DNA from 2 places in the Corynebacterium massiliense DSM 45435 genome. Region 2 is predicted to be linked to the other one. Evidence: predicted binding sites of a transcription regulator. Region 2 holds the regulator's gene; the other holds the start of a gene.
What was found. The regulator LexA, encoded in region 2, represses DNA repair genes until DNA is damaged. The targets are predictions, from matches to a motif close to CGAACANNTGTTCG.

Region 1: CMASS_RS02440 (HNH endonuclease signature motif containing protein) is a predicted target of LexA. The motif match lies at 11,988-12,001, and genes of this name have one in related genera.

What each region holds. Positions count from the first base shown of each region.
Region 1 covers NZ_CP063189.1:494,860-509,558, reverse strand. Annotated here, with positions in the region: gene CMASS_RS02500 (NAD-dependent succinate-semialdehyde dehydrogenase) at 1-1,347, shown strand, start outside; gene CMASS_RS02495 (putative hydro-lyase) at 1,364-2,134, opposite strand; gene CMASS_RS02490 (NRAMP family divalent metal transporter) at 2,134-3,300, opposite strand; gene galK (galactokinase) at 3,483-4,664, opposite strand; gene galT (galactose-1-phosphate uridylyltransferase) at 4,661-5,749, opposite strand; gene CMASS_RS02475 (hypothetical protein) at 5,756-5,998, opposite strand; gene CMASS_RS02470 (sodium:solute symporter family protein) at 6,011-7,672, opposite strand; gene CMASS_RS02465 (aldose epimerase family protein) at 7,685-8,572, opposite strand; gene CMASS_RS02460 (YdcF family protein) at 8,693-9,139, opposite strand; gene CMASS_RS02455 (ribokinase) at 9,180-10,088, shown strand; gene purE (5-(carboxyamino)imidazole ribonucleotide mutase) at 10,074-10,577, opposite strand; gene CMASS_RS02445 (5-(carboxyamino)imidazole ribonucleotide synthase) at 10,611-11,810, opposite strand; gene CMASS_RS02440 (HNH endonuclease signature motif containing protein) at 12,070-13,275, shown strand; gene CMASS_RS02435 (YdbT family protein) at 13,295-13,750, opposite strand; gene CMASS_RS02430 (biotin--[acetyl-CoA-carboxylase] ligase) at 13,757-14,482, opposite strand; gene CMASS_RS02425 (acyl-CoA carboxylase subunit beta) at 14,527-14,699, shown strand, end outside.
Region 2 covers NZ_CP063189.1:1,324,320-1,339,018, forward strand. Annotated here, with positions in the region: gene hrpA (ATP-dependent RNA helicase HrpA) at 1-2,168, shown strand, start outside; gene nrdR (transcriptional regulator NrdR) at 2,183-2,641, opposite strand; gene CMASS_RS06255 (hypothetical protein) at 2,736-2,966, opposite strand; gene lexA (transcriptional repressor LexA) at 3,375-4,094, shown strand; gene CMASS_RS06265 (DeoR/GlpR family DNA-binding transcription regulator) at 4,098-4,916, shown strand; gene ptsP (phosphoenolpyruvate--protein phosphotransferase) at 4,913-6,604, opposite strand; gene CMASS_RS06275 (1-phosphofructokinase family hexose kinase) at 6,772-7,773, shown strand; gene CMASS_RS06280 (HPr family phosphocarrier protein) at 7,875-8,141, shown strand; gene CMASS_RS06285 (uracil-xanthine permease family protein) at 8,212-9,504, opposite strand; gene hflX (GTPase HflX) at 9,612-11,117, opposite strand; gene CMASS_RS06295 (hypothetical protein) at 11,226-12,008, shown strand; gene CMASS_RS06300 (hypothetical protein) at 12,089-12,616, shown strand; gene dapF (diaminopimelate epimerase) at 12,596-13,459, opposite strand; gene miaA (tRNA (adenosine(37)-N6)-dimethylallyltransferase MiaA) at 13,470-14,402, opposite strand; gene CMASS_RS06315 (hypothetical protein) at 14,402-14,699, opposite strand, start outside.

The DNA.
Region 1 (14,699 bases), 830 kb from region 2:
CGCATCGACAATGACGGCATCCAGGATGTCCTGACCCGCACCACCAAGGCATTCGCTAGCTGGCGCGAGACGGACATCGACACGCGCGCTGCCGTGCTGGAAAAGACTGCCGATATCTACGAGCAGAAAACCGACGAGCTCGCCGACCACATCGGCCGCGAGATGGGCAAGCCCACCGACCAGGCCAAGGCGGAACTGCAGATCGTCGTCGACATCTACCGCTACTACGCGCAGCACGCCCACGAACTGCTTGCGGACCAGGAGCTCTACTCGGACGACGCGCAGCGCACCTTCGTGGCCAAGGAGCCGCTCGGCCCGCTCGTGGGCGTCATGCCGTGGAACTTCCCCTACTACCAGGTCGCCCGCTTCGCGGCGCCCAACCTCCTGCTGGGCAACACCATCGTGCTCAAGCACGCGTCCATCTGCCCGCTGTCGTCACAAGCCTGCCAGGACATCTTCGCCGAGGCCGGCCTGCCTGACGATGTCTTCATCAACGTCTACGCCTCCGGCAAGCAAGTGGCAGAGTTCCTGGAGGACAAGCGCATCAAGGGCGTCTCGCTGACCGGTTCCGAGGTCGCGGGTGCCTCCGTGGCGGAGACCGCCGGCAAGCACCTGAAGAAGTCCCTGCTGGAGCTCGGCGGCAACGACCCGTTCATCGTCCTCGATGACAGCAACCTCGAGTGGGTGCTCGACCAGTACGTGGCCATCCGCATGACCAACACCGGCCAGGTGTGCAACGCGCCGAAGCGCCTCATCGTCATGGAAGACATCTACGACCGCGTGCTCGATTACCTCACCGAGAAGATCGGCAACCTCAAGCCGGGCGCCTACAACGAGCCGGACGCGGACTTCGGCCCGCTCTCCTCCGTCGGTGCTCGCGACGAGGTCGTCGAGACCATCACCGCGGCGGAGCAGAATGGCGACGCCCGCATCGTCGTCGGTGGTGACAAGCTGGACCGCGAGGGCGCGTACATGAACGCCGCGCTGCTCACCGACGTCAACCGTGACGCCGACATCGCCAAGGGCGAGGTCTTCGGCCCGGTTGCCCTGCTGTTCAAGGTCAAGGACGTCGAGGAGGCCGTCGAGCTGGCCAATGACGTCGACTACGGCCTGGGCGGCTCCGTCTGGGGCTCCGACGTGGAGACCGCCGAGAAGGTCGCTCGCCGCCTCGAGTGCGGCATGTCGCTGGTCAACGAGGCCTCCACCATTAAGCCGGATCTGCCTTTCGGCGGCATCGGCCGCTCTGGCTACGGCCGAGAGCTCAACGAGTGGGGCGTGGAGGAGTTCGTGAACCAGAAGCTCTACCGCTTCTCCACGCAGGACTACAAGCTCAGCCAGGAGAAGTAGCCCGCACCCGCGCGGTCTACGGCACCTGCACGTCCGTGTCGCGCATATCCGTCACCAGCATCTTGCCCGGTGAGTGGGTAATCGCGAACGACGGGCGGGAGGCCATGACCGCCGCCTGCGGGGTGACCCCGCAAGCCCAGAACATCGGGGTCCATCCCTCCGGGATATCAATGGCGTCGCCGTAATCGGGGGAATTGATATCGGCAATGCCGATGCCCGCTGGGTCGCCCACGTGCACGGGCGCCCCGTGCACGGACGGGTAACGAGACGTAATCCGCACCGCGTCCGCCACACGATTAGCCGGCTGCGGGCGCATTGAGACCACCAGCGGTCCCGCGAAGGCGCCCGCCGGGGTGGTCTGCACATTGGTGACAAACATCGGCACGTTCTTGCCCTGGTCAATGTGGGCGAGGTGCAGCCCGGCATCGTCAAGCGCGTTTTCAAACGTGAACGAGCAGCCGATGAGGAACGTCACGAGGTCATCGCGCCACACGTCGGTGGCGTCATCCACCTCGTCGACGAGCTCGCCGTCGCGGAAGACCCGATAGGCGGGAATGTCGGTGCGGATGTCACCGCCGGGCAGCAGGCTGGAGTTCACCTCGCCCTCCTCCAGCACGCCGACAACCGGGCACGGCTTCGGGTTACGCTGCGCAAACAGCAAGAAGTCGAAGGCGTATTCACGCGGCAGGGCGATCATGTTCGCCTGCAGATAGCCGTGGGCGAGGCCGGAAGTGGTAACGAGCCCGCCCTTGCGGGCGAGCTCGCGTGCCTGGTGCGGAGTGGTCATTATGACTGGAACAGATCGATCAGCGCGGTAATCGCGTTGATGCCGATGTAAGTGCTGACCAGGAAGGCGATGACGCCCAGCACGCCCAGCCACGCCGGGTACTTGTAGCCCTGCAGCAGGTCGCGGCGCAGGTAGATGACCCACAGGATGATGATGAAGCCGATGGGCAAAATGAGGCCGTTGAACGCGCCGGCGAAGATGAGCAGCTGCTGCGGCGGCGAGTCCAGGATGATGAACGCGAGGGTGCAGACCGTGACGAATGCGACGGTCATGAGGTTGGTCGTCCGCTTGGACACGTTCTGGGTGGTCACGAAGGTCACCGAGGTGTAAGCGGAGCCGATCACCGACGACAGGCCGGCGGCGAAGAGCACGAGTCCGAAGGCGCGCAGACCGATCTCGCCGGCGGCGTGGTAGAAGACGTCCGCGGCGGTGTTGTCCTCAGACAGCGCGACGCCGGTGGCCACGACGCCGAGGACGGCGAGGAAGAGCAGGATGCGCATCAGGCCGGTGACGATGATGCCGGAGATCGAGGTGTAGGCGATGCGCCCGACGTTCTCGCGGCCGGTGATGCCCGAGTCGATGAGGCGGTGGGCACCGGCGAAGGTGATGTAGCCGCCGACGGAACCGCCAATAAGAGTGGTGATGACGAAGAAGTCCATCTTCTCCGGGGCGACGGTGTTCTTCAGCGCCTCCCCCACCGGCGGGTTGGAGACGATGGCCACGTACAGCATGAGCAGGATCATGATGGCGCCCAGCGCGCCGACCAGGCGGTCCAGGGCCATGCCGGCGCGCTTGGACAGGAAGACGAACACGGCGATGGCGCCGGCAATGATGCCGCCGATCTTCGGATCAATACCCAGCATTGCGTTGAGGCCCAGGCCGGTGCCGGCGATGTTGCCGACGTTGAACACCAAGCCGCCCACGAACACGAAGGCCGCCATGACCCAGCCGAGGCCCGGCAGGACGGTGTTGCCCAGCTCGTTGGCGCGCATGCCGGTCACGCCGAGCACGCGCCAGACGTTGAGCTGGATGGCGATGTCAACGAGGATGGAGATGAGAATCGCGAAGGCGAACGACGCGCCAAGCTGAACGGTAAAGACGCTGGTCTGCGTCAAAAATCCCGGGCCAATGGCCGAGGTCGCCATGAGGAACATGGCGCCGATCATCGGGCCAATGCCTACCTTGGCGGGCGAGGGAGAATCATTACCCACCGGCTGCGCAGCCGGGGTCTGTGCGGTCTCAGAGGTCACTAATTTTTACCCTTCGTGATGTGGATCGCATGTATCGCGGAACATCATAAAGGGGGTGCAGACCTCGTGCAAAGGCGGACCGGCACGCGGGTGCACCATTAGTGCAACTTTCGCGCTCCCTGCCCAGGTAAGCCAAGGTAGAAGGTCGGTTCCGGGAACCCGCGGCGCGCGGCCGCGGCGGCAATATCGGCGGCCACACGGTCCACTTTTTCGGCCTCCACCAGCGCGATAACCGCCCCGCCGAAACCGCCACCGGTCATACGCGCACCGAGTTCCCCCGCGGCGCTAAACGCGCAGTCTAGCTCCGGGGTGGTCACCTCGTAATCGTCGCGCAGCGAGACGTGGCTGTCCCGCATCAGGGAGCGGAACGTGTCGATGTCGCCGGCGCGCAGGGCCTTTTCCGCCGCGAAGGTGCGGTCGGTCTCCCGGGCGACGTGCCGCACGCGTCGCGCCACCAGCTCCGGATCCTCCCCGGCAGACTCTGCCCACCGGCGGACCTCCTCCTGCGAACGAATTCCTTTCGCTCCCAGGTCCCCCATCACCCGGTCGATGAGGCCGCGGCGCGACGCGTACTGCCCGTCGCTCAGGGTGTGCGGGGCGTTAGTGTCCGCGATGACCAGGGCCATGCCCACTTCTTCTAGATCGAAGGGAACGCGGTGCTTGTCCCCGGTGGCGAAGTCCAAAAACAGTGCCTCGCCCGCACGGCAGAAAATACTCGCGTTCTGATCCAGCCCGCCGGTGGCGGCTCCTACCACCTCGTTTTCGGCGCGGATCGCCGCCGCCACGATGCGCTCGCGGTCGGCATCGCACGGCTCGCGCCCCTCCACCAGGTCGAAGGCCGCCAGCCCCACCGAGCACTCGAGAGCCGCCGACGAGGACAGCCCCGACCCCAGCGGCACGTCGGAGACAATGGCGAAGTCGAACCCGGTCCCGGTGCTCTCCGGGAACAGGGCCCACACGGTGCCCGCGATGTAGCCGAGCCAGTCTGCGGGGTGGCCCGGGTGGACATCGGCAAGCGCCACCTCGCCGCGCACCATGCCGGCGGCGGAAACGGCACGCACGCGGCCATCGTCACGCGGGGCGGCAGCCACCGCCGTGCTGTGCGGGAGCGCGAACGGGATGGACGCGCCCGCCGCGTAGTCGACGTGCTCGCCGATGAGGTTCACGCGCCCCGGCGCGGCATAGACGCCCGCGCACTCGTAACCGTATTCGCTGCTAAACAGCTCCGCTGCGGCGCGGCCTAGCTCTTGGTCGCCGCGGGAGGTCACCCACTGGTTCATTGCGGCCACACCTCCCGGAAGCGTTCGGCAATCTTCTCCGGCGTGGTGTCACTAATCCACACCGCCTGCGCGGACTCCGAGCCGGCGAGATACTTCAGGCGGTTCGGCGAGCGCATGAGCGAAAACAGCTGCAGGTGCATCCGCACCGCCTCCCGCTCGGGGCCCGCGACGGGCGCCTGCGTCCACCCGGCGATATACGGGGTCTTCTCCACGCCCGGGAAGAAGCCGTCGATGGCGGTGTAAAGCTGTTTGAGCAACGGGGCGAGCTCGTCTTTTTCTGCGTCGGTGAGCTCGGTAAAGTCCGCGACCTGGCGCTTGGGCATGACCATCGCCTCGACCGGCCACTTCGCGGCGGCGGGCACGTAAACCAGGAAGTTGGCGGTCTCTTTCAGTACGCGGTCGCCGTTCGACTCGCGCTCGACAATCTCGGCGAACAACCCCGGGTTGTCCTTCACCTTCTCCACGATGCGCGAGAGCCGGGGCGACAAGAAAGGATAGGAATAGATCTGGCCGTGCGGGTGCTGCAGGGTCACGCCGATTTCTTCCCCGCGGTTTTCAAACGGGAAGACCTGGCGCACCCCGTCGATTGCGGACAGCGCGGCGGTGCGGTCCGCCCACGCCTCGATGACGGTGCGGATGCGGCGCGGGCTGAGCTCCTTGAAGCTCGATCCCGGATCGGAGGTAAAACACACCACCTCGCAACGCGCGGCGGCCGGCCTGCGCTCTACCCCATCCACCTCGTAGGCGAAGTCGCCCGGCACGTCCATGTGCGTGGAAAACGACGGGAAGCGGTTTTCAAAGACCACGACGTCGTAGCTGGGCGACGGGATTTCCGTGGGCAGCTGTCCCGGCTGGCTCGGCGCGAGCGGGTTTTCGTTGGCCGGCGGCATGAACGTGCGGTTCATACGGTGGGCGGCAAAGGCCACCCACTCGCCCGTGAGCGGGTCGCGCCGCATTTCGGAAGCGGCGGTCACCTGCGGCAGCTCGCGGGGATCGTCTAGGACGCGCTCCCCGGGCGCGGGATCCGAGTCGTCGAAGTAGATGATTTCGCGGCCATCGGCAAGCGTGGCACTCGTCACGGACACAGACATTTACTCCTCGCTTTCCTGTCCTTCCGCAGCGGGGACGACGGGGCGCAGCTTCGCCCACGCCCAAAACGCTGCGGCGGCCACCAGCATGGCCACTCCAGCCCACAGGTTATCCATCGGGTCTTTCGCCTGCCCGGTATCCGGGTTGATGCCCGGATCGAGCGCGAAGGAGCAGGCCACCAAGACGATGCCGTACAAACCGATGAGCGCGGCGATGACGTTGCGGAGATCGAATGCGGAATTCATGAAATGCTCCTTTTAGGCGAAGATCACGTTGAGAGCGACGACGCAGATGAGGCCAATGATGCCCAGCGGGACGGTGCGCTGGTACCACGGCAGGGACTTTTCGGTGAAGTCTGCGAAGTGGTCCTTCGGGGTCACCGAGGAGACGAAGCCGACCAGCTCGTGGTCCGGTTTGGGCGTGGTGAACAAGGTGACGGCGACCGAGACGATGACGTCCACGGCGAAAGCAATGCCCGCCGCGACGAACGCGGTGCCCTGGCCCGGCAGGTTGAACAGGGCGGCCTCCGCGCCGCTGAAGTTGGCGACGGCCCAGTACGCGATGGCCGAGACCGTGCCGGAGACCAGGCCGGCCCAGCCGGCGTGCGGGGTCATGCGCTTCCAGAACATGCCCAGGATGAAGGTGGCAAACAGCGGGGCGTTGAAAAAGCCGAACAGCGTCTGCAGGTAATCCATGACGTTGCCGAAGTTCCGTGCGAGCAGCGCGGTGAACACGGCGATGCAGGTCGCCACCACCGTCATCCAGCGACCGAAGCGCAGGTAGTAGCTGTCCTCGCGGTCTTTGACCACGTAGGTTTCCCAGATGTCGTAGGACATCACGGTGTTGAATGCGGAGATATTGGCCGCCATGCCCGCCATGAACGACGCGAGCAGGCCGGCGATGGCGACGCCCAGAAGACCGTTGGGCAACAGGTCGCGCATGAGGTACAAGATGGCCTCGTTCGGCGCGGCGGAGCCATCGGCAATGTCACCGACGATGACCGAGGCGACCATGCCCGGCAGCACGACGAGGAACGGGATGAACATCTTCGGGAACGCGCCGAGGATGGGCGTCTTCCGCGCGGCGGAAATCGAGTCGGAGGCCATCGCGCGCTGGACCTCGACGAAGTTGGTGGTCCAGTAGCCGAACGACAGCACGAAACCGAGACCCAATACGATGCCGATGACGGACCAGATGGGGTTTCCGAACCCGGAGATGTCCGTGCCCGGCCAGGTGTGCAACATGCTTTGCGATGCCACCGACTCCTTCAGCCCCTGCCAGCCACCGACGCGGTTGACGCCGATGACGGTGAGCGGCGCGAGTGCCGCGATGATGACGAAGAACTGCAGCACCTCGTTGTAGATCGCCGCCGACAGCCCGCCCAGGGTGATGTAGGACAAGACGATGATTCCGGCCACGACGAGCGCGACCCACATCGGCCAACCCAAAAGGGCCTCCACAATGGTGGCGAGCAAGAACAGGTTCACGCCGGCGATAAGCAGCTGCGCGAGCGCGAAAGAAATGGCGTTGACCAAATGTGCGCCGTTGCCGAAGCGCCGGCGCATGAACTCCGGTACGGAGCGGACCTTCGAGCCGTAGTAGAAGGGCATCATCACGATGCCTAAGAAGATCATGGCGGGCACGGCGCCGATCCAGAAGTAGTGCATGGTCTGGAAGCCGTATTCGACGCCGTTGGCGGACATGCCGATGATTTCCACCGCGCCCAAGTTGGCGGAGACGAACGCCAGGGCGGTCACCCAGGCCGGCAGGCCGCGCCCCGACAGGAAGAAGTCAATGGAATTCGACACCTTGGACTTCGCCATCCAGCCGATGCCCAAGACGAAAAGGAAATAGATCAACACCAACAGGTAGTCGACCCACGTTGCGTCCAAGCGCAGCGCTGATTCAGCAGTTGCCATCTGCTTGCCTTTCTAGTTTTCTACGTTCCCGTGCCCGAAAAAGCCTGTATCCGCGGCAGTACCTGTATCCGCAGCGGAAAGTCGCACCCAGTCCGTCGCGGGCAAGGTTCGCACACCGGTGCCGGTGGCGAACGCGTTGGGCGGGGCGCTCATGGGCTCGACCGCGATCGCTCTCCCACGCCCCGGGTAATCGTGCGGGGTGTATACCTGCGCCCACCGCACGTCCCCGGAGCATTCCAGGCGGGTGCGGAGACCGTGGGCATCGGCAAGCTCGGCTCGCACCCCGGTCGGGGCGGAGAAACAGTGATCTAACTCGAGGCCTGCCACGGCCGCGTCCTTAAACTGCGCTGGGCGCTCCACCCCCGTCGGGAGGTTGCGGGCACCATCGAGCTCGACGTCGGTGGTCGTGTTGAGCGTGAGCCGGCACGTATCGGTGGGCGCTCCGCCGGCGGTGAGGTAGGTGTGCCAGCCGAAGGCGTAGGGCACTTCGGGGTGCGGGGACTCGGCGTGGAAGGTGGCGGTCAGCCCGTCTCGCCCCAGCGCGTAGCGGGCGACCAGCCGCACAAACCAGGGATACCCGGCCTGCGGGGCGATGTTCACCGCCAGGGTGACCGAACCGACCGAGTGGGACACGCACTCCCAGACGCGGTCAGCGACGAACCCGTGGATGGCGTTGTTGCGCTCCGGCTCGGTAATGGGAAGCTGATGCCGCTCGCCGCGCCAGGTATAGGTGCCGTCGGCGATGCGGTTCGGCCACGGAGCGAGTACCACGCCGGCGGCTAGCGGCGGGAAACCGTCGTAGGTCTCCACGAGCGGGGCACCGCGAAAGGTCAGCGACTTTACCCCGCCGCCGAACGCCGCGATCTGCGCGGCGTAGCCGTCTGCCCGGATGGTGTACACGGGCGTGAGGTTATTCAACTTAGCGTCAACCTTCTGTAACCATAGGTTCACTTTTTGCTCCACACCTTATGCCCAGGCACGCAGCTCGGCATAATCTTTGTGAGATATATTGCCCGGTTACTACCCCCGAATCCGCCGCCAGAGGATGCGCGCGGCCGAGTGCGGGGTGGCCACAACCTCCCGCGCCCAGTGCCCCAGCCGGACGCGCCACGGCGTCGGGGTCGTATGGACCGTGACCGGAATCCCCAGATGCCAGGCCCACAGCCGGGTCCGCAGGGCGTGGAATTCGTTGGTGACCACGTCTAGACGGTCCGCGCCGGCGAGAGCCCACGCGTTCTCCAGGTTCTCGTTCGTGCTGGTGGCGGCGTCTTCTTCCACGATGCGGCTGGGGTCTATTCCCAATTCCACCAAGGTGCGGGCCATCGCAGCGGACTCGCCGGCGCCACTGACGATGACCGGCCCCGGCACCTCCCGGGCCAGCTCGGCAGCCCGAAAAAGCCGGGACCGCAACACGGCCTCCGGCTGCCCGTTGGTAACCCGGGCTCCCAACACGACGATGCACGACACGAGCCGAGATCCTACCGCCCACCGTGGCATCATAGGGCGCATGGAAGGCACCCTCGTTGTAGTCGGTTCAATCAACGCGGACTTGGTCACGCACGTCGAACGCCACCCCCAGCCCGGCGAGACCCTCCTCGGGCGCGGCGATGACATCAAGGCCGGGGGCAAAGGAGCGAACCAGGCGGTGGCCGCGGCCCTGCAGGGCGCGCACGTGGAGTTCGTCGGGGCGGTCGGTGCCGATCACTACCGCAAGCCCGCGGTGCGGAACCTGCACTCGTCCGGGGTGGATATGACCGCCGTAACCGAAATCGATGACGAGCTCACCGGCCTAGCGGTCATCACCGTCGACGAAAAGGGCGAAAACACCATCATCGTCGTGCCGGGCGCGAACGCGCGCGTGGATGACCAGTACGTCTCTGGCCACCGCGAGCGCATCGCCGCGGCGGACATCGTGCTGCTCCAGGGTGAGATTCCCCCGAGCGGGTTCCGGGAGGCGGTGGCTGCGGCTCAGGGAAGGGTCATCATCAACTTGGCGCCGGTGGTGGACGTGGATCGCGAGAGCCTCTTGCGCGCCGATCCGCTCATTGCCAACGAGCACGAGGCCGGGCTCATCTTGGATCAGCTGGGAACACCGGCCGACGACGATGACCCACACGCCCTGGCCGCCGCGCTTATCGATGCCGGCTTTTCCTCCGCCGTCATCACCCTCGGCGCGGCCGGCGCGCTGGTCGCAGACCCGGAGCTGACCGATATCCCCACCCCGCAGGTCGAGGCGGTCGACACCGTGGGCGCGGGTGATGCGTTCGCCGGGGCACTGTGCGCGAAGTTGCTCGCCGAGCCGGGCATCGCGCTTGCCGATGCCGCGCGCCACGCCGCCCGCGTCGGAGCTTTCTCCGTCACCCGGTCCGGCGCCCAGGATTCGTACCCGGGCGCAGGCGACCTACTCCCCGAGTAGCTTGTCGCGCAGGCGCGCGTCCTTTTCTTCCACCGCGGCGGCCATGTCCTTTTGGTACGCCTCCATCTTGTCGGCGACCTCGGCATCGCCAGATGCGAGAATGCGCGCGGCGAGCAGACCAGCGTTTTTCGCCCCATCGATGGAGACGGTCGCAACCGGCACGCCGGCGGGCATCTGCACGATGGACAACAGCGAGTCGAGGCCGTCCAGGTTCTTCAGCGCCCGCGGGATGCCGATGACCGGCAGCGGCGTAGCGGCCGCGACCATTCCCGGCAAGTGCGCCGCACCCCCAGCGCAGGCGACGAGCACCTCGAGCCCCCGCGAGCGGGCGTTTTTCGCGTAGTCGAGCATCTTCTCCGGCGTGCGGTGCGCGGAGACCACGCCTACCTCGAAGGGAATGCCAAACTTCGTAAGTACGTCGGCCGCCGGCTCCACGGTCGGCCAATCGGAATCAGAACCCATGATGAGTCCTACGCGCGGGTTAGCCATGTAAGAAATGCTCCTTGTCTCAAAAAGGTGTCGTTACTCAGCGTAGCCGTCAGCCCACACCGCATCGCGCAGAAAACCGGCGGCCAGGCGCGCATCGCGGCGAGTGGCGTCCGCGTCGTTGCCGGTGAGGTTTACGTGCCCGATCTTGCGGCCCGGGCGGTGGGTTTTGCCGTACAGGTGCATCTTCGCGTTGGGGAAACGGCGGGCGACGTGCACCATGCGGTCTTGCATTTCCATGTCCGGATCCGTCTCGGCGCCCAGCACGTTCGCCATGACGGTCACGGGCACGGTCCGGGTCGTATCTCCTAGCGGCCAGTCCAGGACTGCGCGCACGTGTTGCTCGAACTGGCTGGTCACCGCCCCATCCTGGGTCCAGTGTCCGGTGTTGTGGGGGCGCATGGCGAGCTCATTGACAAAGATGTCGCCCGCCTTGTCCTCGAAGAGCTCGACCGCCAGCACGCCGGTGACCTCGAGCTTCTCCGCTACCGAGCACCCCAGGGCCTCCACCTCGCGGGCGGTCTCCGCATCCAGCCCCGGCGCCGGTGCAATGGCCTCGGAGCAGATGCCGTCCGCCTGCACCGACTGGGTGATGTCCCACGCGCGGGTCTCCCCCGACGGGGTACGCGCGACCAGTGCCGAAAGCTCCCGGGCGAAGTCGATCTTCTCCTCGGCCAAAAGCGGCGAATCGATTTCTTCTACCAAGCGGCACAGCTCCTCACGGCTTTGCGGGAACCACACGCCCTTGCCGTCGTAGCCACCGCGGCGGGTCTTCAGGCACACCTGGCCGCCGGTCTCGTCCCAGAAGGCTTCCGCATCCTCCAGCTTGTCGATGCCCACGAAACGCGGCACCGGCGCCCCCAACTCGGAGAGACGCTCGCGCTGGACGAGCTTGTCCTGCGCGTTGATCAGCGCGGCGGGGCGGGGGTTGACGTTGTAGCCGGCATCGATAAGCGCCAGCAGGTGCTCATTGGGCACGTGCTCGTGGTCGAACGTGACCGCGTCCGCGCCCTTCACGGCAGCGAGAAGATCGTCGTAGTCGTGGTAGTCGCCGACCACCACGTCCGCGCACACCTGGGCGGCCGAGGAGTTCTTGCTACCAGCCAGAAGACGAACCGACTGGCCGAGCTCAATCGCGGCCGTCTGGGTCATTCGTGCCAGCTGCCCGTCGCCGATAATCGCCACGACGGGAAGCCCGGGGGCATGTACTTCGATGTTTCCTTCGTCCTCAATCACAGACGACGAGTTTAGTCCATGCAGCTAGCGCCCCTCCCCTCCTGCACCTCCCGAATCTTCCGCTTCGACCCACCTCAGCACCCGGCCTCAGCACATCAGCTCTTTATCGCCTCTCGGATATCGCGTTTCCGCAGCTTACGGTACGTGTCCGGGGTGTACTATACGCTTAAACCGAAACGAACATACAAGCGATTACCTCTTAAAAATCCGACGCCAACCCGCATACACGTATTGATATCCGAACGATTGGACGAACCCCGTGAACAACTACTACCGCCATCTCACGCCGGGCGATCCCCTGTGTGAAGCCGCGCGCGATTTGCGCCGCGACGAATACTGGCTTTGGCAGAAATACCGGCCCCCTTTAGATGCCGATATTGAACTTGCTGCCCACGACCTCGGGAGTCGCACCGGCGAATCACCCCGCCGGATCATCAACATCACGTGCGCGCTCCACCGTCTCGACGAATTACCGCGCCTGAAGGCTTCCCAGGAAGAGCACTTCCACCTCAACTTCCCGCGGCTTATCGCCATCGACGATGTCTTAAGCAAACTCGGCCACCCAGAAGACGATGTTCTCGAACGCCTAGATGCGGCCATTACCGCGTACCTCACGCCGAAATCCCCGGGCGCAGCGCTTCCTTCCCAAGCCAACCTCCGGCGCAAGTTGCACACGCTCATCATGACCGAAGACGACACCATCCTGCGCAAACCGCGGAAAACCGAGGACGACCCAGACACCCCGGCGGAGCCTGCCGGCGAAAGCGCCTATTCCGTCTCTCGCAGCTCTGGTGCCTCTACCGCTCTTATCGCAGAATTCCCCGATGAGATCGCCGCTTCACTCGATGCGGTCATCACCCAGACCGCCCGGGAGCGCAACATCTCCGCCGCCGCAGCCCTGGCAGGGCTCATTACGCGGAAGTTCGACCCCTCCCCCGACGTCACCTTGCACGTCTACCGCGCCTGCGACGTGGACAGTGCCCCGGTGTACGTGCGCGGTTTCGGGTGGATTGACCCTCTCATTGGCGACGTACTCACCGCTTCGCCCTCCCGCGTGGTCGACCACACAAGCGGAGCGAAAGCGAAGACCACGAACTACGTCACCCCGAACCGCATGCGCGCCTACACGGAAGGAAGAGACGGCACCTGCCGCTTCCCGCAGTGCACAGTACCGGCAATGCGCTGCCAGAAAGACCACGCCGTCGACCACCACAGCGGCGGCCCCACCGCGCCGTACAACCTGGTCAACCTGTGCCAGCACCACCACAACATCAAGACCGACGGCCGCGCGACCTACGTCATCGACCCCGCGACAGACGACCTCATCTGGCTATTCGACAACGGAACGTGGCACCGCACCCATGCCACCGGACCGATGTCCCAGCGCTCCAAGCGGTGGCTGCAAACCACCGCACAGAGAATCCACGCCCGCCGAACCCGAGCACACGAGGGAGCAACGACCTAAGCCCCGGAAGACCTAGCTTTTACCCCCAGATTGGATCGCGATATTCCTGCACCGCGTCATCGATAATCCGCTCGAGCTTCCGGTTCTTCGGCAGTTCCGGAAAGTACATCGCTCGGTCGTAACCCCGGATGGCGAGGGAGATGCCGCCCCGGCGACGGCGCACGCCCGCGATGTCCCCTAGGGGCACGGACGCAGTCCGCTTGCCCTCGCGTGCGATGACGCGTTGGTTCGTGACGATGAACCGCTTCCGTCGCGCCCGCACGAGGGGCAGGAGAAAACGCCACGCAGCCAGCACGCCCCAAAGGACGACGAGGCCGTTGTGCACCAGCGGGTTAAAGATATTCACGTCCGCCCACCCGATGGCGATCCACGCAACACCCGTAATAAGAATGAGCTCGAGCAGCGGGAATACCAACGAGCGGTACGGCGCGCTGACGTCCGCGCGCGTATATTCCCCGTGGCCGAGCTTCTCCATGGGCGCTTAGTCTACAACCCGCAGGTGAGTGACATCCCCGGCGGAGTAGCTCACCCCGTCAATAGTGATCTGCCCCGTCTCCGTCACCCCGTCGACCGTGCCGTGAATGTCGCCGCCGGGAGCCTCGAGGCGCACGCGCTTGCCGATGCTCGAGCACACCTCCCGGTAGTCCACCATCAACTGCGGATCGTTGTGTTCCCACTGGTCGATCCGGCGGCGTAGGTTCCGCAGCACCCCAATGATGAGCTCGGTGCGGTCGGTGTCTCGCCCCTCCAGTGCCAAAGACGTCGCCGCCGCAATGGGCAGCTGCTCTTTGGACAAGGTGACGTTAATCCCCATGCCGATAACCACGCGGGAGCCCGCCTCACACAGGATGCCGACTAGCTTCTTTCCGTTGAGGTGCACGTCGTTAGGCCACTTGAGCACGGCGCCGGGGATGGTGTCGGTGACGGCGAGCCCGGCTGCGAGCGGAAGCACGCCGAGGCGGTCCACGCTTTCCGGTTGCAGGGCTACCGACAGAATCGCCTGGGCCCCCTTCGGCGAGGACCACGCGCGACCGAGTCGGCCTTTGCCGGCCACCTGTTCATCGGCAAGCAGGACGGTGCCGGAGGCGACATCGTCACGCTCCAGCAGATCGGTGTTGGTGGAGCCGGTTTGCTCGACGTAGTCGACGGCGGTGAAGTAGCCGGCATCGACAAGCGCGGAGCGAATGCGGGAGAGATCGAGTGTCATAGAGATCACCTTAGCGGCCGGCGGGTGGTGTTACATTGCAATACGTGGACGCGCGCGAACGACTCGACTACCTCCTTGATTCCGATTCCTTCGAGGAAATCGGTGCCCAGGCGATCCATCGAGCCACCGCGTTTGGCATGGGAGAAAAACGGGTACCCGGCGACGGCCTCATTGCCGGCTGGGGCACCATCGACGGCCGCGAGGTGTGCGTGTTCGC
Region 2 (14,699 bases):
GCACGCACACCGCGAATAAGCGCGACGTCAACGCCATCCACCAGTCGCTATTGTCCGGCCTGTTGTCCAACATCGGTGCCCGCGATGGAAACAGCAAGGAATACTACGGCGCCCGCAACACGAAGTTCGTCATTTTCCCCGGCTCGTCGCTGGCGAAGAAGCCGCCGGAGTTTCTCATGGCAGCCGAGCTGGTGGAAACTTCCCGCCTATTCGCCCGCGACGTGGCCAAGATCGACCCCGCATGGGTGGAGAAACTCGCCGGCGACCTAGTCAAGCACAGCTATTCGGAGCCGACGTGGTCGCGCAAGCGCGCTGCCGCCGTGGCACACCAAAAGTCCACCCTGTACGGCGTCACCATCGTGGCGGACCGCATGGTCCCCTACCACCGCGTCGATCCCGCCGCCGCGCGCGACATGTTTATCCGCGAGGCGCTCATTGCCGGTGATTGGTCGACGCACCATGAGTTCTTCCACGCAAACAAGCAGAAGATCGAAGATGCCACCCAGCTGGAGGAAAAACTCCGCCAGCGCGGGCTTGTCGCCGACGAGGACATGCTCTTCGACTTTTACGACGAGCGCATTCCGGCGACTGTGACCACGGGCAAGCACTTCGACTCGTGGTGGAAGAAGGAGCGGCGACAAAACCCTGAGTTGCTCGATTTCGACCCCGCCAAGCTGCTGACTACGTCGGATGAGGGAACGGAGGAGCAATTCCCGGCAACGTGGCGGAAGGGCTCCGTCGAATACGAGTTGAGCTACCGTTTTGAGCCCGGCGATCCCCACGATGGCGTCAGCGTTCTTATCCCCATCCCGCTGTTGGCAGGCGCGGATACCGAAGGTTTCGACTGGCTGGTGCCCGGATTGCGCCTCGAGCTGGTGACCGAACTTATCCGTTCGCTGCCGAAGGGCCTGCGCCGCACGGTTGTGCCCGCGCCCACCTTCGCGGAGCGCGCCCTTCCCAAGTTGCTGCCGTATGAGGGGCCTTTGACGCAGCAGCTTGCCGATGTCCTGCGCGAACTCGGTGGCCACGGAATCAACGCGTCCGACTTCCATCCAGAGAAGCTGCCGGCGCACCTGCGTATTAACTACGCGGCCGTGAACAAGCGCGGGAAGATCGTCGATTCCGACCGCGATCTCGACGCGCTTCGCCAGCGGCAGGCCGGCCAGATTTCCACCTCGGTGCGCAAGGCTGCAGAAAAGTCGGCTGCGGCGCACGGCCGGGGCAGCGCGCCCGCCGGCCGCGGGAAGACCGGCGCCGGTAACAAGGGTGACGCTGGTGATGGTGCCGCGGGCACAGGTCACGAGGCGACGGAATGGACCGCGGAGACTATCGGCGATATCCCCGCCGAAGTCCAGACCACCGTGGACGGCCAAGACATGACCGCGTACCCGGCGCTCGAGGCGACGCCGCATGGGGTGCGAGTGAAGTACCACCCCACAAAGGCAGCTGCCGATACCGGCATGTTCGGCGCCACCTTAAAGTTGCTGCTCAAGGCGACAAACGTGAAACCTCAACAGATGGTCAAGGGGCTTCCGCTCCAACAACGGGTGGCAGTAGATAACTATCCGCACGGCGGCGCCCAGGGACTGGTCAACGACTGTCAGGTGGCGGCCACCCGGGATCTGTTGGTGGAAGAAGGCGGGCCGGTGCGTTCGCCGAAGGAGTTCGCTGCCCTGCGTGACAAGATCACGCCAAAGGTTGCCGGCCGGGTGCGGCAATACGTGGTCGCGCTGGCACCGGGTCTGGTCGAATACGGCAAGGTCGCCGAAGAGCTAAAGTCCTGGGACGGTCCGGCCATCGAGGATATGCAGCGTCAGTTGGCGTTCCTCTTGCCCGCGAACGCGGTGACGGTGCACGGCATCGGAAATCTGAAGCACCTGCCGCGGTATGTGCAGGCCATGCGCGTCCGCCTCGAGGAGATGGATATTGATCCGGACAAGGACGCGGACCGGCAGGCAGAAATTGATGAGGCCAAAGCCGTTATCAACCACAAGCTGCGCTCGCTGCCGAGCGGTGCCCGCAACTCCAAGGCGGTTAAGGACCTGTACTGGATGATCCAGGAGATGCGGGTATCCCTCTTCGCCCAGCGCTTGGGCACAGCCCGCCCGGCTTCGCTGCGCCGCATCCAAAAAGCCGCGGCCAAGTTGGGACGGTCGAACCGCCAGTAAAGCGGTGGTAGCGGCTAGTAGTCGTCGCGGTCGCGGCGCCGCATGAGGCGGATCTCCGACTCGAAGTCGTCGGCACTTTCAAAGGACTTGTAGACGGAGGCGAAGCGCAGGTAGGCCACCTCGTCGAGGTGGCGGAGTGGTTCGAGGACCGCTAGACCGATTTCGTTGGCCGCCACCTGGGAGCTGCCGTGGCCGCGTACCGTTTCTTCTACTTCTTGGGCCAGTCGCTTGAGAGCGTCATCGCTGACATCTCGACCCTGGCAAGCGCGCCGTACGCCGCGGATGAGCTTGTCGCGGCTGAACGGCTCCGCCAGGCCATTGCGCTTGACTACCAAGAGGACTGCCTTTTCGACGGTGGTAAAACGGCCGCTACAGGCCGAGCATTCGCGGCGACGGCGGATAGAAGTTCCCTGTTCGACAACTCGCGAATCGATGACGCGCGACTGCGCATTGTGGCAAAAGGGACAGTACACCGCGGGGTCGTTCCTTCCGATTGAGACGACAGGACTACCGCGTAGTGTACTGCCCGAACGTGGCTTCGTTCTATTTGTTCAACACTGCGGTCTACTACCTAGCGACCTGCACCGACGCCGGCTGAACGGACGCGGTGGTAGCACTAGCCGCAGCCCCGTAAGACCCACCGACCGCGGCATCCGAGACCGTGTCAGTGCCGGTAAAGCCGGCGATAAGAGTGCCGATAAACACTGCGGTACCGAACACAGCACCGAGCGCTACGTTGCGGCCGCGCCCGCCCTCTTCCCGGGCAGCATTTTCCGGCGATGCGTTCGATTGGGACACCGCGGGGCGCGCTTCGGTGCCTAAGCGAGAAGGGCCTAAAGTGCGCATGTTATGCCCCGCGTAAAAGTTTTCGGGGTGCCCGTTGCGCCTTCCTACTTCGGCCCCGGGATCCCACACCGCGGCCGCAGGCACTGTAGTGGCCTGGAAGGACGAGGAGTAGCGAGAGGTAGCGGGATTTTTTACTGCGAAGACCATGTTCATTCCTTTCGTTCGACAGCCTCACCGTAGAAAGCGCAGTGGACACAGCACCGGGAGCGTCGATGAAGTGTTCGATTTAGCTGACGTGTTCGATTTATAGCACGCCGGTCACACACTGTCTAGAAACACGCCCACATTTGTCGAACATGTGTCTAGTCCGTGCTACAACTAGAAGCACAGAACGCACCGACAGCAAAGGACTCACGACTCATGGGCCGTAAACCAGCCGGGGGCAAACCCGATATCTCTTCTCTGTCCGCCCGCCAGCGACGGATTTTGGAAGTCATCAATGACGCCGTGTTGCTGCGCGGTTACCCGCCAAGCATTCGCGAGATCGGTGATGCTGCGGGACTGCAGTCCACTTCTTCCGTCGCCTACCAGCTCAACCAGCTGCAGGAGAAAGGCTTTTTGCGCCGCGACCCGAACAAGCCACGCGCGGTCGATGTGCGTCACTTCGAATCTGAATCCTCAACGCGGGGTGGCGGGAAGAAGTCCAAGGCGAAGGATGCCTCCACCACCGACGCCGCGGAGTCGGTAATCCCTGAAGACGCCGGCAAGGTCAACTACATCCCCGTCGTCGGGCGCATTGCGGCCGGCACACCGATTACGGCGGAAGAAAATATCGATTCCTACTACCCGATGCCGGACGAGTTGGTGGGCAACGGCGATCTATACATGCTCCAGGTCGTCGGCGACTCCATGCGGGACGCCGGCATTCTTAACGGCGACTGGGTCATCGTCCGCTCGCAGTCGGTGGCCGAAGAGGGCGAATTCGTCGCCGCGCTGTTGGACGACGAGGCTACGGTCAAGGAATTCCACCGGGATTCCAGCGGGGTGTGGTTGCTCCCCCACAACGACGCGTACGCGCCCATTCAGGGCGACGATGCCCAGATTATGGGCAAGGTCGTCTCTGTCTTCCGCAAGCTGTAGCGCATGTACGCCGAAGAGCGACGCAGACAGATTGCCTCGATGACCGCCGTCGAAGAGCGCGTCAACGTCACCGAGCTCGCCTACCACTTCGCGGTCACCGCGGAGACGATCCGGCGAGACCTGGCGGTATTGGACCGCGAGGGCTTGGTCAACCGCGTTCACGGCGGCGCCGTGGCGGCTCAAACATTTCAGACCACGGAGCTTTCCCTCGACGCGCGTTTGCGCTCGGCGCCGGGAGCTAAGTCCGCCATCGCGCGTGCCGCCGCGGATTTTCTCCCCAGTCGCGGCGGCAGCGTCTTTCTTGACGCGGGTACGACCACCAACGCGCTCGCCGACCTCATCGCCCAGCGGCGGGAGCCCGACGATCTATCCATCGTCTCCAACAGCTTGCCCATCTGTCTGGCGCTCGCGCGGCACGACGTAAAAAACGTGCAGCTGCTGGGCGGCCGGGTGCGTGCTATCACCCAAGCCGTTGTGGGAAGCACAGCCCTGCGCACCCTCGCCCTGATGCGAGCCGATGTCGCCTTCGTCGGTACTAATGCCCTGACCATCGATCACGGCCTATCGACGGCGGACGCCAAAGAGGCCGCTATCAAGTCGACGTTTATCACCAACTCGAACAAGGTCGTCGTCTTGTGCGACTCGTCGAAGCTGGGCAACGACTATCTGGTTAGTTTCGGCTCCATCTCGGACATCGACGTCGTCGTCACCGATGCAGACGCTCCCGCCCACTACCTCAACCAATTGCGCGAGCGGGACGTCACCGTCGTTGTCGCGCAACCGGACGGCGAGGCACCGGGAGCTGAGACGTCGGGAGCTTAGGCTTCGCCGAGGATCGTCCGCACAGCCGCGCGGGCTGCCTGCGGATCATCGGCGTGAATGGCCGCGGCGGCCATGTCGCGGCATTGCTCCAGGGTGACATCGGCAAGCTGGGCTCCGACGCTGGCCACCGCCGACGATGCCGCGGACAGCGAGTTCACGCCAAGCCCCGTCAGAACGCAGGCAAGCAGCGGATCGGCTGCCGCCTCACCGCACACGCCCACCGCGATGGAGTTTTTCTGCCCCATCGTGCAGGTGTGCTCAATGAGGCGAAGAACGGCCGGCTGCCACGGATCAGTGAGATACGCCAGCTGCGGCGACAGGCGATCCGCGGCCATCGTGTACTGCGTGAGATCGTTCGTGCCGATGGAGACGAAGTCCAAGTGCGGCATGATGGTATCCGCCATGAGCGCGGCGGCGGGGACCTCGATCATCGCGCCCGGGATGAGCCCCCGCTCGCGGCACAGGCCCGCGAACCACTTCGCCTCGCCCGCCGTTGCGACCATCGGCGCCATGACCCAGGTGGGCGCGTCTTCCCCACGCTCCGCCGCGGCCACCGCAATGGCATCCAGCTGACGGGTGAGCAGCGACTCATTATTGCGGGCCACGCGCAGGCCGCGCACGCCAAGGGCAGGGTTTTCCTCCGCGTCGAGGGTGGCGTAGCTGATCGGCTTGTCCGAGCCCGCGTCCAAGGTGCGCACGACTACCTTCTGATCGCCGAGCGCCTCGAAGACCTTGGCGTAGACCGCCGCCTGTTCCTCGACGGACGGTTCTTCGCTCGCAGACAGGAACGACAGCTCGGTGCGGTACAGACCGATGCCTTCCGCCTGGGACTGCGCAGCAATCCGGGCGGCGTTGCCGTCCGCAACATTCGCCAGGAGCTGCACGCGGTGCCCGTCCGCGGTGTGTGCAGGGCCTTCCCATCGCGCGATACGCTCGGCGCGTTCCTGGTACTCCGCAACGGCGGCCGCGGCCTGGTCCGGCTCCGCTGCACGGTCGACCGCCCCGGTAGAGCCGTCAACGAAGAGGCGCTCGCCGGTCGGGATCTCGCGCAGCACCGCGCCGGTGGCTACCACGCACGGGATACCCAGCTGGCGGGCGATGATGGCCGTGTGGCTTGTCGGGCCACCCAGCTCGGTGACCAAAGCCTTGATGTGCGCGGTATCGAGCGTTGCGGTATCCGCCGGCGCGAGATCGTCGGCGCACAAAACCGCTTCACCGGCGACGTACGGAAGGCCGGGTTCTTCCTCCCCACGCAACTCCGCGATGGTTCTATCGCGCACGTCTTTTAAGTCCGTGGTGCGCTCGGCCATGACCCCGCCCGCGGCGTTAAACATGGTTACGAACTTCTCCGTGGCGGCCACAACGGCGTATTCGGCTGGGTGGCCGGATTTAATGTTGCGGCGCACTGCCTTGTGCCAGCCGCGATCTTTGACCATCTTCGCCGTGGCAGTCAGCACTTCCGCGGTGTTTCCGTCAACGGAATCCGCGCGCTCGCTTAAGCGCTGAGCCACCACTTCGGCGGCGGCAACGAAGCGTTCGAATTCTACGTCTTTTGCATCATCGGCAATCGTCTCGCCCGCCTGCGGCAGCTCGGGCCGGGGGCGCACCCACACCGCGTCGGCGTACGCAACACCGGCGACAACGCCCGTTCCTTTGATTAGTTCTGCCGCGTCCTTTTCTTCGCTCATACTCAGCACTATCCCTTCGCTGGGCGCTCAATCGCCACCTCTAGCCGCCTTCCTGTGCCTAGGAACGGCGCGAAAAGTAGGTTGTTGAGCGCATGGATAACCACAAAGAATGCATCTAGATTAAAGGCCTTTGACAATTAGGCACAACCGGGAAACAATCGGGGCAAATGCCTGGTTTAATTCTTACCCTCACGCCGAATCCCAGTATCGACGCGACCATCGCGCTCAACGAGCGCCTACTTCACGGTGCCGTCAATCGCGCCGCGCACGTGACGCAGGTGGCCGGTGGCAAGGGATTGAACGTGAGCCTCGCAGCGCAGCTCGCGGAGCATCCGACGGCGGCCATCGTGCCCGCGCGTGACGATGACCCGTTTATCCGCCTCGCCTCCCGCACCGGCATCGCCTGCCACCGGGTCCCCATCACCCCGCTGTGCCGCGTGAACACCACCGTCAACGAACCAGGTGGGAAGACGACGAAGCTCAACGGCCCCGGGCCCGCGTTGAGCGCGGAAGAAAAGCAGGCTATCGAAGACGAACTTGCACAGCGTGCCCCCGCGGCCGACTGGATCGTGCTCGGCGGCTCCCTGCCCGGCGGCGTGCCGGTCGACTGGTATTGCCGTCTGGTGCAGGTCGCACGCGCCGCCAATCCCACCGCCCAGATCGCGGTGGACACCTCGGAAGATCCGCTGTGTGAAATCGTGCGCGATCTGCCGGCGAGTGCTCCCGATTTGGTGAAGCCGAACGCGCACGAACTCGCGCAGATTCCGTCCGAATTCCGCACCGGTAGCTCCGCGAATGCCACGGGCGACGAGCTCGAGGCTCAGGCCGCGCAGGGCGATTGCTCCGGAATTATCAGCGCAGCCCGCGTCCTGACCGCCCGTGGGGTCGGTCGCCTCCTGGTCACCTTGGGCAGTGCCGGCGCGGTACTGGTGACTGACGATGCCGCGTGGTCCGCTACCCCGCCGCCCATCGATAAGGTGGCCTCCACCGTGGGGGCTGGCGATGTCACGCTGGCCGGGTTCATCCTGGCCGAAAGCGCCGGGGCTTCGCCCGCCGAGGCGCTCCGTCAGGCCGTTGCATACGGAAGCGCTGCGGTCACTCTCCCCGGTTCGGAGCTCCCCGCGCCCGGCGATGTCGATATCGCCGGCACGCAGGTGCGCGAGCTGTAAAACCACGCCTGCCTCTCCCGGGCACAGCTGGGAAACAGAAGGCCGTACACTAGGGAGGCAGTTAAATCCGAACAGACCCTTTGTACGAAAGGAATGTGGTTATGGCTTCGAAGACCGTCAAGGTTGGTTCCTCTGTGGGCCTGCACGCTCGCCCGGCTTCCATCATCGCCGACGCCGCCGCCGAGTACGATGATGACATTTTCCTTAACCTGGTCGGCGAAGAAGACGACGACGAAACCGATGCGGCCTCCTCGCTGATGATCATGGCTCTGGGCGCCGAGCAGGGCGACGAGGTGACCGTCACCTCCGACAACGCCGAGGCCGTGGAGAAGATCGCCGGGCTTATCGAGCAGGATCTCGACGCGTAAAATCCGCCAACCGCCCCGCGAGGTTTGCCTGCGCGGGGCGGTTGTCCTGTACGAAGGGCCGGGCAGCGATCTACTTTGCTGCTTGGCCCTCTCCCATTGTGTTGTAGAGCCACGTCATCAGCGGGTAGAGCACAATGATGCCGACCGAACCCCACGCAATTCCTTCGAGCTCAATGCCGAAGACGGTGAGGGTGAGGTTGCCGATGCCCGCGATGAGCGCGACCGCGGCGCACGTCAGATTGACCGGGTGGTTGAAGTTGACCTTCCCGTCCATCCAGATGCGCACGCCGAGCATGCCGATAAGGCCGTAGAGCACGATGGTCGCACCACCCAGCACGCCGGTGGGAATGGTGAAGATAAGCGCGCCAAACTTCGGAATGAAGGCGAGCACAATAGCGGTCAGCGCAGCCACCCAATACGCCGCGGTCGAGTACACGCGGGTCGCCGCCATCACGCCGATGTTTTCGGCATAGGTGGTCGTCGCGGAGCCACCGAAGCCGCCGGCAAGGGTGGTAGACAGGCCATCGGCAAGCAGGGCGTTGCCCGCCTCATCGTCGAGGTTGCGGCCGGTCATCTCGGAGACAGCCTTGACGTGCCCGATATTTTCGGCCACGAGGACGACGAGGACCGGCAGGGCCACGGCGATAGCGGAGGCGTGGAACTCCGGCGCATGGAACTGCGGAAGGCCGATCCACGCCGCCTCCCGGATGGTCTCCCCCGCGTCCGGCGCGAGGTTCCCGGTCAGCGCGGCGAAAATCCAGCCGATCACCACCCCGATGAGGATGCCCAATCGGGAGACCATCCCGCGCCCGCCGATGGTAGCCAGCAAAATCCCGGCCAAGGTGACGGTCGCGACAAGTGGCTGCGACTTGAAGTTCTCAGTGGCGCTGGGCGCTAGGTTCAGCCCGATGAGGGCGACGATTGCGCCGGTCACCGCCGGCGGCATCACGGCGTCGATAACGCGCCGGCCCGCGGCCTTTACCACCAAGCCCAACAGCGCGAGCGCCACGCCGGTCACCAGCACGGATCCCGCCTGGGCGCCGATGCCGTACTGCTGGCTGGCGGTCAACGGCGCGATGAACGCGAAGGAAGACCCCAGGTAAGACGGCAGCTTGTTGCGCGTAATGAGCAGGAAGAGCATCGTGCCCACGCCGGAAAACAACAGCGTGGTGTTGACGGGAAAACCGGTCAGCGTGGGGACGAGCAGCGTCGCGCCGAACATGGCGACCACGTGCTGCATGCCGATACCGATTGTGCGTGGCCACGACAAACGCTCCTCCGGCGCAACGACCGCGCCCGGGGAAATATCTCGTCCGTTGCCGTGGAGGGACCAACCAAGAGTTCGCGATTTCGTGTTACTCACGAACCTTTACTATAACGCCCACGGCCCCGGACTCCCGATTCGATCGTGACGGGACGGGCGGGCAGTAAGCGGCCGTCACGCTGGCAGAGCGCCTTAGGGAGCGGCTTTTAGTCGGCGACGGAAAATTCCGCCAATTCGCGCGCTACCAGCGACGGCACCCGGGCATCTAGGTACGTGCCGTCGGTGCGGTACTCCTCCGCCAGCACCGTCCCGTGAGTATGGACGCGGGAGACCGCGTCACCCCGGGTGTATGGGATGAGGAGGTGAACGTGCTCGTCTAAGGAATTGAGGAAGTACTCGATCCGGCTCGACAGCTCATCAATGGCCTCCCCCGTTTTCGCCGAGACGAACACCGCGTTGTCGCTGCCCAAAGCATGGCGCAGTTCGGCGATGACGAGATCGTCCGCCTGGTCGAGCTTATTGATCACCAAAATCTCCGGCGGGACGTTTGCGCCGTTTTCTTCAGCGATGTCCGAGATGACCTTGTTTACCGCCTTGATCTGCTTGAGCGGGAACGGGTCGGAGCCATCCACCACATGCAGGACGAGATCGGCGCCGAGGACCTCTTCGAGCGTCGACTTAAAAGCCTCGACCAGCTGGGTGGGAAGATGTCGTACGAACCCGACCGTGTCCGTGAAGACGACCTCGCGGCCGTCGGACAACGCCGCGCGTCGCGTCGTCGGGTCCAGGGTGGCAAACAGCGCGTCCTCAACGAGCACGCCGGCGTCAGTGATCGCGTTGAGCAGCGAGGATTTGCCCGCATTCGTGTAGCCCGCGATAGCGATCTGGGGCGTGACAGAGTTCTGGCGGCGGGAACGCTTGACCTCACGGGCCGTTTTCATCCCGCGCAGCTGCGCGCGCAGGCGTGCCATTTCGGAGCGGATGTGGCGGCGGTCGGACTCGATCTTCGTCTCACCCGGGCCACGCAGGCCCACGCCGCCGTTCGAGCCGGCACGGCCGCCGGCCTGACGCGACAGCGTGTCACCCCAACCGCGCGTGTGGGTATAGAGGTATTCCAGCTGCGCGAGGCTCACCTGCGCCTTGCCCTCCTTGGACTTCGCGTGCTGGGCGAAGATATCCAAAATGAGCATTGTGCGGTCGATGACCTTGATGTTCAGCGCCCGCTCCAGCGCGGTGAGCTGGCCGGGGTTGAGCTCGCCGTCGCAGACGACCGTATCCGCACCGGTGGCGGCGACGATCGTGCGCAGCTCGTCGACCTTGCCGGAGCCGATGTACGTGCCTGGGTCTGGCCGATCGCGCTTTTGGTAAATCATCTCCACCACATCGGCACCAGCGGTCTCCGCCAGCGCGGCGAGCTCCGCCATCGCCGCTTCGATTTCCGCGGCGGTGCCTTCGGTCCACACGCCGACCAAGACGATCTGCTCGAGGCGCAGCTTGCGGTACTCCACCTCGTACACGTCCGTGGTGTCTTGGGCGCGCATCGTGGTGTTGACGCGCCGGAAGGAGTCGCGCTCTTCCAGGTCGAGCTCACCGCGCGTGGGCGCGGACGTCAGATCCGCGTCAGTCGGTTCCGGCTGCGGTTCGTTGTGGCGAAACGCCTCCGCCAAAAGCTTGTCGCGCGCTGCGGCGTCGGTATCAAAATCTTTGGCCATATTGCGCCTTATTCTTCCACGCCGCCACGGCGGATCCCAATTGTTTTTCAGGTATGGCCTTTGGTAACAATTCGGCACACCCGGCAGCAGGTTATAGGATTGTGGGCCATGACCACCTCTTCGACGGGCAGCGAATCCAACGTTCGCGAAAATCAGGAACTTGCCGCCCTGGGTATGGCCTTCCCACGCTGGCAAGACGCGGTGGAAGCCGCCATCGGCACGCAACGCTTGGCAGTCACCGGCGAGGTACGCGGCGGCCAACTGATTCAGTACAGCGACCCGTCCGGCGCGCAGCTGAACATCCTGGCCGTCGAGCCCTACGCGACGTTTGTCGGCTTTGCCGCCCAAACATCCGCCTTCGGCCACGTCACGATGCTCAACGATGTCCTCGCGCTCATCGACATCGTCGACCCCTACGGCGAGACGGTCACCTCCGCCACCGCCAACCTGGCGCAGGGCCCGCTCCTTGTCGATGAAGACACGCAGCAGTGGCAGCAGGTGGGGCTTACCGCGCTTGGACTCGAGGTTGCGGAGGCCGACCCCAACACCGCAGAGAGCGAGCCTGACCTCTTCCGTTCCGCCGGCGCGGAGATCGTCGCGGCAGGATCCGGCGCGCAGACGCCAACGCCGGCCGTGGAATTTTCCGGCCGCGTCATGGAGGCCGAGTGGCAGGACAATGCCCTGACTGGCCAGCGTTTCATGCACGTTATGGTGGACGGCAAGGTTCCTTTCGACCTGTGCCTGCCGGAGTCTTTCGGTGCCCTGCCGGCACAGGGCACCGTATTGACTGGGCGCGCCCTGCTGACCGCCTCCATCGTCGCCCCTGGCGGCGGTTGCGGAAGCGGCGGCGGTGGTTGCGGCTGCGGAAGCTGTGGCTGCGGCGGGCACTAGCTATCCCACCGCTCGAATCCTGACACGGCCCCACACCCACACCACACAGACCATCAGACCGGCGCACGAGGAGGTTAGCAATGCCCCGCCCATGGCCCGATTCGGCCCGCGGCCGTCTCACGCTCGGCATCGCTTTCGTGTGCGTGGCTGCCGTCGTATTGATCTGGCTGCTCAAGCTGCCCGGCTTCCTGCTCGCCACCGCGCTGACCGTCGCCATCTTGTCGATGGTCCGCTCCCGCCCGAACGCCTCCGAGCACACCGCGCTGCGCTCCTCGATCCAACTGTCGGCCGAAGACATTTCGGACGTGCTCAACGAGTACAAGCACTTCCTCACCTCGTCCGATGCCGAGGCGCTGGCGGATCGCACCCTGAACCGCCCGGCTCTTGCGGACAAGGATTGCACCCACCCCGACATCAGCGGGTTTTTCTACCAGTGTTCGGCCGCGCAGCGCTTTTTGAACCGGCTCGACGCGCGCCTGGCCAAAGATCTTGAGACCGCGGAGCTGGAAAATCTGCTGGCGGTGACCGACCAGCGCGCCAGCAAGCTAACGGACGCGTGGATCCTGGCGCGCCGCGCGGCCTACCAGCTAGGAAGCGACTACTCCTAGCGTCTTCCCAGTCGCCACGATTGCGGAAGGTCCCGTCAACCGCGAGCCGTCCTCGAGAATCTCCACGGCAACCTCGCCGCCGGGGACGGTGACGCGGACTTCACCGGTGCCCTGTTCTGCATCGGCAAGCGCGGCCGCGGCCGCCGCGATGGTCCCGGTGCCGCACGACATGGTCTCGCCCGACCCGCGCTCGTACACGCGCATCGACACCGCGCCGTCGCGCAGCGGGGTGACAATCTCCACGTTCACGCCGGTGGGGAAAAAGTCCGCGTCGAATTCGGGCTGGACCAACTCCCAGCTGTCGAGCTCATCCGGCGTAAGGCCCGGGATGACCGCCGCGAGGTGCGGGTTTCCCACGTCCACGCCGAGACCCGCGAATGCCCGGCCGGCCATACGTGCCTGGGAGATGCCGAGCATTTTTGGCTCCCCCATTTCCACGGTGACCTGTGCGCGGGCGTCGTCGAACTCGCTAACAGTGACCTTACGGGCACCGGCGCGCGTGCCGATGACGAACGTGTCGGCTTCTTCCAGCCCGCGGGAGCGCACCCAGTGGGCGAAGACGCGCGCGCCATTGCCGCACATCTCCGCAAGCGAACCGTCCGCGTTGCGGTAATCCATAAACCACGTGTCGCGCTCGATGCCCGCGCCGAGGCCAGCGGCGTCTAACTCACCGGCATCAACCAGCGCGCCGGTGCGCGCAACGCGCAGCACACCGTCGCCGCCGATGCCGCCGCGCCGGTCGCACAGAGTGGAGACGACCTCGGCGGTCAGATCCAGCTGCGCGTTCTCATCGGGGATGATGACGAAGTCGTTGTGGGTTCCGTGCCCTTTCGCAAAATCCATGGTCGCTATCTTAGGTGTTCCACCCGACACGCCGGAGCACCTCGAGCGCCTCCGGCAGCGGCCCGTGCTCGCTCGCCGCGTCCAGCCAGTGGATGCGCTTGTCCCTGCGGAACCAGGAACGCTGGCGGCGCACGTAGCGCCGAGTGCCGATGATGGTCTGTTCCACAGCCTCGGCCTCGCTGAGCTCACCCGCCAGAAGCTGCAGCGTTTGGGCGTAGCCGATGGCACGTCCGGCCGTGGAATCTGCGCGCAGGCCCGCACGCTGAAGGCGCGCGGTCTCCTCCACCAGTCCGGCGTTGAACATCAAGTGCGTGCGCTTCTCGATGCGCGGGTGGATCCAGCCCGGCTCCGTCTGGAGGCCGAGGAGCACAGTCCCCCACCGCGGGGCGGCATTTTTGGGCGGTTGACTGGCCTGAAACGGCTTCCCGGTGAGCTCGATGACCTCGAGGGCGCGCACGGTCCGGCGCGGGTCGTTGTCCTCGATAACCGCCGCGGCCCGCGGGTCCACCTCGGCGAGCTGCGCGTGCAGGGCCTGCGGGCCTATCTCGTCTTGCAGGCGCGCGTACTTGGCGCGCACCGCGGGGTCGGTGGGTGGGAACTGCCAGTCATCGACAAGCGCCTGCACGTACATCATGGACCCGCCGACCAGGATCGGGGTCTTGCCGCGGCGGCGGATGTCGTCCACGTCGGCGACCGCATCGCGCTGGTAACGCGCGACCGAGGCGGTGTCGGTCACGTCCCACACGTCGAGCTGGTGGTGCGGGATCCCCTCCCTCTCGTCGGGGGTGAGTTTGGCCGTGCCGATGTCCATACCGCGGTAGAGCTGCATGGAATCGACGTTGACCACTTCTCCGTCGAAACGGTGCGCCAGCTCCAAGCCGAGCGCGGACTTGCCGGACGCAGTGGGCCCGACCACCGCAATCGGGGTAGGTGCCTCGTGCATTAATTCACCTCCAAACCGAGAATTTCCCAGCGCGCCACGTAGCGCGCCACGCCGAGAGAGCTATCCGCCCGCACCAGCTCCGCGCGTGGCGAGGTATCTGCCATCACCTGGCGCAGCTCTTCCCACACACCGGCCTCGTCCACGCCGCGGGCGCGGAGCCAGTCCGCGGTCTGGGACGCCTCGCCGGGACACCCTTCCCCGGTGGGGCACGCATCCCCGCCGGGGCCTGCCCCGTCGCTGGGCGGGAGGGACGAGGCACCTGCCAGAAGCGCCTGGCACCACTTGTCGGCCTCCTCG